DNA from 2 places in the Stenotrophomonas sp. 05N37 genome. Region 2 is predicted to be linked to the other one. Evidence: riboswitches for the same ligand, from Rfam matches in the RefSeq annotation. Region 2 holds a riboswitch; the other holds the start of a gene.

Region 1 (4,639 bases), on a different contig from region 2:
TACGCCTCCTGCAGGCGAAGGCAATCCGCCAACCCGGCCGGGTCCGCCCCGGGCGCGAACGGCAGCCGCCCCAGGCAGGGCATCGCCAGGCGCGCGCGCAGCAAGGCCATGTTGTCGTCGATGCGCGCCATCTGCGGGTCCACCTCGTTGCCGATCCAGCCGATGCAGGTTGCCCCGCTGGCCGCGATCGCCGCGGCGGTCAGGCGCGCGTGGTTGAGGCAGCCCAGGCGCAGGCCGACCACCATCACCACCGGCAGCCGAAACGCCTTGACCAGGTCGGCCTGGTCGAGCATGCCCGACAACGGTGCCAGCCAGCCGCCCACCCCCTCCACCACCACCGTGTCGGCCTGCGCCCGCAAACGCGCGAAGGCGGCCTCGATCGGTGCCAGCGCGACGCTCACCCCCGCCTCGGCGGCGGCCAGCTCCGGCGCCAGCGGCAGGGGCAGGGCGTACGGGTTGAGGTCGGCATAGGCCGGGCGCGGGTCGCTGGCCGCGAGCAGCGCGGTAGCGTCCTCGTTGCGCAGGCCGTCCGCGGTCAGCTCACAGCCGCTGGCCACCGGCTTCATGCCCACCGCGCGGCCGCCCTGCCGGCGCAAGGCGTGCAGCAGCACGCAGCTGGCGAAGGTCTTGCCGATGCCGGTGTCGGTACCGGTCACGTACAGGGCGGGGGGCGGATTGGCGGTCATCGGCGTAGCGGTCGGGAAAGTGCGGTGCATTATCGACGGTCCCGGCGCAGCCCGCTGCTTGCTAGACTCGGCCCATGTTCGATACTTCCACGCTCACCGGCAGCAAGCCGGAACAGTACGGCCAGCTGCTGGCCCAGGCCCGCGCGCTGGTGCATGGCGAGCGCGACCGCATCGCCAATGCCGCCAACCTGTCCGCGCTGGTCTACCACGCGCTGCCGCACCTCAACTGGGTCGGTTTCTATTTCTACGACGGCACCGAGCTGGTGGTCGGCCCGTTCCACGGCCTGCCCGCCTGCGTGCGCATCCCGCTGGACAAGGGCGTGTGCGGCGCGGCCGCCAGCCAGCGGGTGACCCAGCGCATCGAGGACGTGGACGCCTTCCCCGGCCACATCGCCTGCGATTCGGCGTCGCGCTCGGAACTGGTGGTGCCGCTGGTCAAGGGCGATACGCTGATCGGCGTGTTCGACCTGGACAGCCCGTCACTGGCGCGCTTCGATGCCGAGGACCAGGCCGGGCTGGAAGCGATCGCCGCGGTCTTCGTGGAGGCTCTGGGATGAGCGTCAAGCTGCGCAACATCGGTCCCAAGAGCGCGGCATGGCTGCGCCAGGTCGGTCTGCGCACGCCCGAGGAGCTGACCGCGATCGGCGCGGTCGGCGCCTTCGTCAAGGTTCGCCGGGCCGGCTTCAAGCCCAGCCTCAACCTGCTCTACTCGCTGGAAGGCGCGCTGCAGGACTGCCACTGGCAGGAGCTGCCGGAAGCGCGCCGGATCGAACTGGTCGCCGAGTACGACGCGATCATCGCCGACAAGCCGCTGAAAAAGGCCCCGCCGGCATCCGGCCCGGTCTACGACCGCACCGCCGAGCGCCGCGATGACGACGACAGCGGCGATGCGCCGCCGTTCGACACGGACGACGAGCACGCCTGATCAGGCCTGCTGCAGTTCCAGCAGTTCGCCCCAGAGGCGGTCGCCTTCGCGCTCCACGCGCAGCTGCAACCGCGTGCCGTGATCGATGCGCAGCGCCCAGCACATCGCCATGGGCATCCCGCAGACCTGCGACAACACCATGCGCAGCGGTCCGCCGTGGCTGACGATCAGCGTGGACGGCGCGTCGGGCTCATCCAGCAGGCGATGCAGGCCACGCACGATGCGCCGCTCGAAGTGGCCCCAGCTCTCGCCATGCGGCGGCGGGTTGGCATGCGGGTCCAGGTGGAACGCCGACAGCTGCTGCATCGGCAGTGCGTCCAGCGCCAGGCCATCCCAGTCCCCGAAATCGAGTTCTTCCCATTCGTCATCGGCGATCACGGCCAGCCCGCGCGGCAGCGCCAGCGCATCGGCGGTGGCCAGCGCGCGTTGCCGCGGCGAGCTCAGCACGCGTTCCCAGCCAAGCGCGGCATATCGGGCGCACAGGGCATCGGTACTGCCTTCGTCCAGGGCCGGGTCGGTGCGACCGTCCAGGTGGCCATCGCGGCCGGTGCTGGCGTGGCGGATCAGGTCGAGGATCATGCCACGCCCCGCCGGCGACCCGCTGCGACGGGCCGGTGGGGGTCACGGGCGTCGGTGCCGGGGTGCTGCAACCACAGTGGGGTCATGGAGATCACATCGAAAAAGCGAGGCATATTCTAACCGCTGCGCTCCATCCCCCCGGCCGATGGCTTAGACTGCGCGCACTTTCAGGTGACCTGGGGCTGCGATGCCGCCAGGTTGAAACGGGAAGCCGGTGACGCGTCAGGCCCTGTGCCACGCCGCCACTCCGGCGCTGCCCCCGCAACGGTAAGCATGGATACACCAGGCAACACGCCACTGTGCTCCGGCATGGGAAGGCGCCTGGCGCGATGGCACCGCCATCGACATGCGAGCCCGGAGACCGGCCTGGAAGACGACTGGTTGCGATGCGGCGGGCATGGCGGCGGCAAGCGGCGCCGTGTGCCCGCTCTCCGTCGAGTGACTCCCTGCAGCGCGATCATCCCCACCCCTTGCCGCGCGGGCGTGCGCGGTGCATGGAGTCATCGATGAAGCTGCAAACCCGCGTTCTTTCCCTGGCCGTACTGTCGGCCCTGCCGCTGCTGGCATCCGCACAGGACGACACCGCCGCGCTGGACCAGGTGCTGGTCACCGCCACGCGCACCCCGATCGCCCTGCAGGACAGCATCTCGCCGGCGCAGGTGATCGACCGCGCCGAGATCGAGCGCAGCCAGGCGCCCTCGCTGCAGGACCTGCTGCGTGGTCGTGCCGGCATCAACCTCAACAACAGCGGTGGCCTCGGCAAGCAGAGCTCGCTGTTCCTGCGCGGTACCAACTCGGCCCACACCCTGGTGCTGGTCGACGGCGTGCGGATCAATACCGGCGACCTCGGCCTGGCGATGATCCAGGACCTGCCGCTGGCGCAGATCGAACGCATCGAGATCGTGCGCGGCCCGCAGTCCAGCCTGTACGGCGCCGATGCAATCGGCGGCGTGATCCAGATCTTCACCCGCCGCAACACCGGCACCTTCGCTCCGCACCTGCAGCTCGGCGGCGGCAGCAACGGCCTGCGCGAGGCCAGCGGCGGCTTCGGCGGCAGCGGCGAGCGCGGCTGGTTCGGCACCGACATCGCTTACCAGCACACCGACGGCATCAACGCCTGCCGCGGCGATGCGGCCACGTTCGCCGGCTGCGGCGCCGACGAACCCGACCGCGACGGCTACCGCAACCTGTCCATGAGCCTGCGTGGCGGCTACGCGCTGACCGACGCGCTGAGCGTGGAAGGCACCGCGCTGCGCGCCAAGGGCGAGAACCACTACGACGGTTACTACAACTACTCGGAGACGCTGCAGCAGGTGCTCGGCGGCAAGGTCCGCTACAGCCCCGGCGAGCGCTTCAACCTGACCGTCAACGTCGGCCGCGCCGACAACGAGTCGGAGAACTACAACGGCAGCACCTGGCTGGGCGCGGCGCAGACCCACCGCGACAGCGCCTCGGCGCAGGCCGACATCGGCATCGCCGACGGCCAGCTGCTCAGCGCCGGCGTCGACTGGAGCCAGGACAACCTGGACGGCAGCAGCGCCGGCTACCTGGTCGACAGCCGCGACAACACCGGCGTGTTCCTGCAGTACCAGGGCCGCTTCGGCGCGCACCACCTGCAGGCCAGCGTGCGCGACGACGACAACGAACAGTTCGGCAACCACACCACCGGCAGCCTCGGCTGGGGCATGGAACTGGGGAGCGGCTTCCGCCTCAACGCCAGCTACGGCACCGCCTTCAAGGCGCCGACCTTCAGCGACCTCTACGATCCGTGGAGCGGCGTGCCGGGCCTGGATCCGGAGACCTCCAAGAGCGCCAACCTCGGCATCGCCCAGCAGGGCGACGGCTGGCGCTGGGGCCTGGATGTGTACGAAACGCGCATCGATGACCTGATCACCTACGACGCCACCACCTTCATGATGTCGCAGGTGGAGAAGGCGCGTATCCGCGGCGCGGAACTGACCGGCGCGATCGCCTGGGCCGGCTTCGACGTCAATGCCCAGCTCAGCCACACCGATCCGCGCAACCGCACCGATGGCAGCGCGCAGTTCGACAACTGGCTGGCGCGCCGCGCGCAGAACACCGCCCGCCTGGACATCGACCGCAGCTTCGGCGGCTTCCGCGCGGGCATCACGGCCAACGGTGCCGGCAAGCGTTATGACAATGCGGCCAACACGGTGCGCCTGGCCGGCTACGGCACGGTCGATCTGCGCCTGGAATACGCGCTGAGCCGTGACTGGTCGGTGCTGGGTCGGGTCAGCAACGTGTTCGACCGCGAGTACGAAACGGTGGGCTGGTACAACCAGCCCGGCCGCGAGTACCGCCTGAGCGTGCGTTACCAGCCGAGGTAATGCCGAGCCACCCAGGCATCCCGTAGTGCCGAGCCATGCTCGGCAACTCGAATGCCGATCCACCCCAGGCATCCGTAGTGCCGAGCCATGCTCGGCAGCCC
Region 2 (4,639 bases):
ATCAGCCAAGGGACAGACCCGCGGCATACACAACGACATGGGGGATTCTCATGGAATACGACTATCTGGTTTTCATCGGGCGTTTCGAGCCCTTCCATAACGGCCATGCCGCCGTTGCCCGCCTCGCACTGAGCCGGGCCAAGAAGCTGATCTTTCTGGTCGGCTCTGCCGACACCCCCCGCAGCCTCCGTAATCCCTGGACCGTGGCCGAACGTGCCGTGATGATCCAGGCCGCGCTGGAAGGTGCCGGCGAGCGTCTGTTGATCCGTCCGCTCAAGGACCATCTGTACAACGAAGCCCAGTGGATCGCCGGTGTGCAACGCACGGTGGCCGACGCCGTCCGCGCCGATGGTCACGCTGGCGATGCCAGGATCGGCCTGGTCGGGATGGACAAGGATGATTCCAGCTATTACCTGCGCGAGTTCCCGCAGTGGCCGCTGGTCGATGTACAGCACACCGAAACCTTGTCGGCCACCGAGCTGCGCCGTTACCTGTTCGAGGCCGGCAGCGTGGATTTCCATGGCGCGCTGCTGATGCTGCGCGGCAACGTGCCCGCACCGGTGTACGCCATGCTCGAAGCGTTCCGCAAGAGCGGGCCGGCCTATGCCCAGCTGGTGGCCGAGTACCAGTTCATCGAGCAGTACAAAGCGGCCTGGAAGGACGCGCCATACGCGCCCACCTTCGTCACCACCGATGCCGTGGTGGTGCATTCGGGCCACGTGCTGCTGGTGCGTCGCCGTGCCGAGCCCGGCAAGGGGCTGTGGGCGCTGCCGGGCGGGTTTGTCGGCCAGCAGCAGGGCCTGCTGGACAGCTGCCTGCGCGAACTGCGCGAGGAGACCCGGCTGAAGATACCGGCGCCGGTACTCAAGGGGTCGCTCAAGGGCCAGCATGTGTTCGACCACCCCGAACGCAGCCAGCGCGGCCGCACCATCACCCACGCCTTCCATTTCGATTTCCCGGCTGGCGAACTGCCGGCGGTACGCGGCGGCGACGATGCCGACAAGGCGCGCTGGATCCCGGTCAGCGAGGCGCTGGACATGGGGCCCAAGCTGTTCGAAGACCATCTCCACATCCTGGAGTTTTTCCTGGGCCGGGGCTGATCCCTGCCTGTTCCGCCGGTGGATAGACCGCCGGCGTCACCCGACGCGAAGGAGCTTCCCGTCATGCAGTACCTCGATAATCTTCTCCTCAATACCGACAGCTACAAGGCCAGCCACTGGCTGCAGTATCCGCCGGGTACCGATGCCACGTTCTTCTACGTGGAATCGCGCGGCGGCCTCTACGACCGCACGCTGTTCTTCGGCCTGCAGGCCATGCTGAAGGATTACCTGGCCAGGCCGATCACCCACGCCGACATCGATGCGGCGCGCGATCTCTTCGCCGCCCATGGCGAGCCCTTCAACGAGGCCGGCTGGCGGTACATCGTCGATGCGCATGGCGGCCTGTTGCCGGTACGCATCCGCGCCGTGCCCGAAGGCACCGTGGTGCCCGTGCACAACGCGCTGATGACGATTGAATCGACCGACCCGCAGGCATTCTGGGTACCGTCATACCTCGAAACGCTGCTGCTGCGGATCTGGTACCCGGTGACGGTAGCGACCACCAGCTGGCACGCCAAGCAGACCATCCGCCGCTTCCTGGAGCGCACCAGCGACGACCCGGAAGGCCAGTTGCCGTTCAAGCTGCATGACTTCGGCAGCCGTGGCGTGTCGAGCCTGGAGTCGGCCGCCATCGGCGGCGCCGCGCACCTGGTCAATTTCCTTGGTACCGATACCGTCTCGGCGCTGCTGTTCGCCCGCGCCTTCTACCATGAGCCGGTGGCCGGCCATTCGATCCCGGCCGCCGAGCACAGCACGATCACCAGCTGGGGCCGCGACAACGAGGTGGAGGCCTACCGCAACATGCTTGCGCGCTTTGCCACGCCCGGTGCAGTGGTGGCGGTGGTGTCGGACAGCTATGACATCTACCACGCGATCACCCAGCACTGGGGCACCACGCTGCGCCAGCAGGTGATCGACTCGGGTGCCACCGTGGTGATCCGCCCGGACTCGGGCGACCCGGTGACGGTGGTGCTGCAATGCCTGCAACTGCTGGACGACGCCTTCGGCCACGCGGTCAACGGCAAGGGCTACAAGGTGCTCAACCACGTGCGCGTGATCCAGGGCGACGGCGTCAACCCGACCAGCATCGGCGACATCCTGGCCTGCATCACCGCGGCCGGCTACGCCGCCGACAACGTCGCCTTCGGCATGGGCGGCGCGCTGCTGCAGCGGCTGGACCGCGACACCCAGAAGTTCGCGCTGAAATGTTCGGCCGCCCGGGTGGACGGAAACTGGATCGACGTCTACAAGGACCCGGTTACCGACAGTGGCAAGCAGAGCAAGCGCGGTCGCATGCGCCTGCTGCGGCATCGCGAGTACGGCCAGTTCCGCACAGTGCCGATCCCGGCCGAGGCCGAGTCGCTGGCCGCGGTCGCGCTGCCGCTGGGCTACGAGGACGCCATGCTGACCGTCTGGGAGAACGGGCGGCTGCTGCAGGACGACACCTTTGCCGACATCCGCAGCCGGGCGGACGCGGCGCGCTTGTAAGCGGCGTCATTCATCGGCCGTAACCCCCCTTGACCACCGCCCGCCTTCGGCCTACCTTGTGCGGGCCGAAGGTATCTATCTCTTCATGCAGATGAAGGGATGGGTTTAAACGGGAATCCGGTGAAGGCGCCTCGCGCGCCCATTCCGGAGCTGCCCCGCAGCGGTGAATGGAAACGAATCCTGCCAACAGCACTGGGCCTCACCGCCTGGGAAGCGGCAGGTACTAGGTGGGCGCCCGCGCCCGTGTCCATCAGCCCGAATACCGGCCCCGGCCGGGGGACACGACCGTCCCCCGATTCGACCTGGAACGTCCGCGGGGAGGTTGCCGGGGCCTGCCGCCATGCCGCCCGCGTGGCGCTGCCCCCGTGCGTCCGCTCCACGACATCCGGTTCGCCCGCGGGGGCGAAGGTCGCTGGCGGGACGGACACGGCAGCCATGGCGTGGCCGGCACGCGGTTCCTTCGTTCCTCAATGCCGCTACTGCAATGAGGACACGTTCCATGACCACTGTTACCAACCTGGGGTTTCCCCGCATCGGCGCCAAGCGCGAACTCAAGCGCGCGCTGGAAGCGTTCTGGGCCGGCGAAAGCAGCGCCGCGTCGCTGCAGGACACCGCCCGTGGCCTGCGTGCACGCCATTGGACCCTGCAGCGCGAGGCCGGCGTCGATGTGCCGCCGAGCAACGACTTCAGCTTCTACGACCAGGTGCTCGACACCGCCTTCCTGGTGGACGCGATCCCGGCCCGCTACCGCGCCCTGGCCGATGCCGACCCGTTGGCGGGCTATTTCGCGCTGGCCCGCGGCGTGCAGCGCGACGGCTACGACCTGCACGCGCTGGAAATGACCAAGTGGTTCGATACCAACTACCACTACCTGGTGCCAGAACTGCAGGCCGGCCAGGGCTTCGCCCTGCGCGGCGACAAGCCGCTGGCCGAGTACCGTGAAGCCAAGGCGCTGGGCATCGAGACACGACCGGTGCTGCTGGGCCCGGTGAGCTTCCTGCTGTTGTCCAAGACCGTGGACGGCAGCCCGGCGCTGGACCTGCTGGACGCGCTGCTGCCGGTATATGCCGAATTGCTGGCCGGGCTGAAGGCCGCCGGTGCGCAGTGGGTGCAGCTGGACGAGCCGGTGCTGGTGCAGGACCTGGACGACAGCGCGCGCGCCGCGTTCGAACACGCCTATGCGGCGCTGTCCGGCGTGCCACGCCCCAAGGTACTGCTGGCCACCTACTTCGGCGCGCTGGAGGACAACCTCGGCCTGGCCGCCGCCTTGCCGGTGGACGGCCTGCACGTGGACCTGGTGCGCGCACCGGAGCAGTTGGACGCCGTGCTCAGCGTGCTGCCGGCCGACCGCGTGCTGTCGGCCGGCCTGGTCAACGGCCGCAACATCTGGCGCACCCACCTCGACAACGCGCTGGTACTGGCCCGTTACGCGCACGGCCACCTCGGCGACCGGCTGTGGCTGGCACCGTCGTGTTCGCTGCTGCACAGCCCGGTGGACCTGGCGCTGGAAACCAGGCTGGATGACGAGCTGCGCGGCTGGCTGGCGTTCTCGACCCAGAAGCTGCAGGAACTGCGCCTGCTGGCCGATGCGCTGGACGCCCGACCGCACGCCGAGGCCGGGCTGGCCGCGTCGCGCGCGCGCATCGAATCGCGCCGGCAGTCGCCGCGCGTGCACAAGCCCGCCGTGGCCGCGCGCCTGGCCGGCCTGACCGCTGCCGATGCGCAGCGCCACAGCCCCTACCCGCAGCGGCACCTGGCCCAGGCAGGCGCCCTGCAGCTGCCACGCTTCCCGACCACCACGATCGGCTCGTTCCCGCAGACCCTGGACGTGCGCGAGGCACGCGCCCGCAACAAGTCCGGCAAGCTCTCCGACGCCGACTACGATGCGTTCCTGGCCACCCAGACCGAGCACTGCGTGCGCGTGCAGGAGCAGATCGGGCTGGACGTGCTGGTGCACGGCGAGTTCGAGCGCAACGACATGGTCGAATACTTCGGCGAACAACTCGATGGCTTTGCCTTCACCAGGAATGGCTGGGTGCAGAGCTACGGCT

Evidence for each region. A riboswitch is a leader RNA that binds a small molecule or an ion and turns the genes downstream of it on or off. The one in region 2 is predicted to bind cobalamin.
Region 1: linked by a shared signal. The riboswitch ahead of btuB (TonB-dependent vitamin B12 receptor) and the one ahead of metE (5-methyltetrahydropteroyltriglutamate--homocysteine S-methyltransferase) in region 2 are both predicted to bind cobalamin.

The regions. Positions count from the first base shown of each region.
Region 1 covers NZ_JBFTNG010000003.1:174,348-178,986, reverse strand. Annotated here, with positions in the region: gene bioD (dethiobiotin synthase) at 1-686, opposite strand, end outside; gene AC1DGC_RS11430 (GAF domain-containing protein) at 761-1,243, shown strand; gene AC1DGC_RS11425 (TfoX/Sxy family protein) at 1,240-1,611, shown strand; gene AC1DGC_RS11420 (histidine phosphatase family protein) at 1,612-2,190, opposite strand; cobalamin riboswitch at 2,343-2,574, shown strand; gene btuB (TonB-dependent vitamin B12 receptor) at 2,697-4,538, shown strand.
Region 2 covers NZ_JBFTNG010000009.1:21,097-25,735, reverse strand. Annotated here, with positions in the region: gene AC1DGC_RS18465 (bifunctional nicotinamide-nucleotide adenylyltransferase/Nudix hydroxylase) at 45-1,100, shown strand; gene AC1DGC_RS18460 (nicotinate phosphoribosyltransferase) at 1,164-2,588, shown strand; cobalamin riboswitch at 2,640-2,873, shown strand; gene metE (5-methyltetrahydropteroyltriglutamate--homocysteine S-methyltransferase) at 3,088-4,639, shown strand, end outside.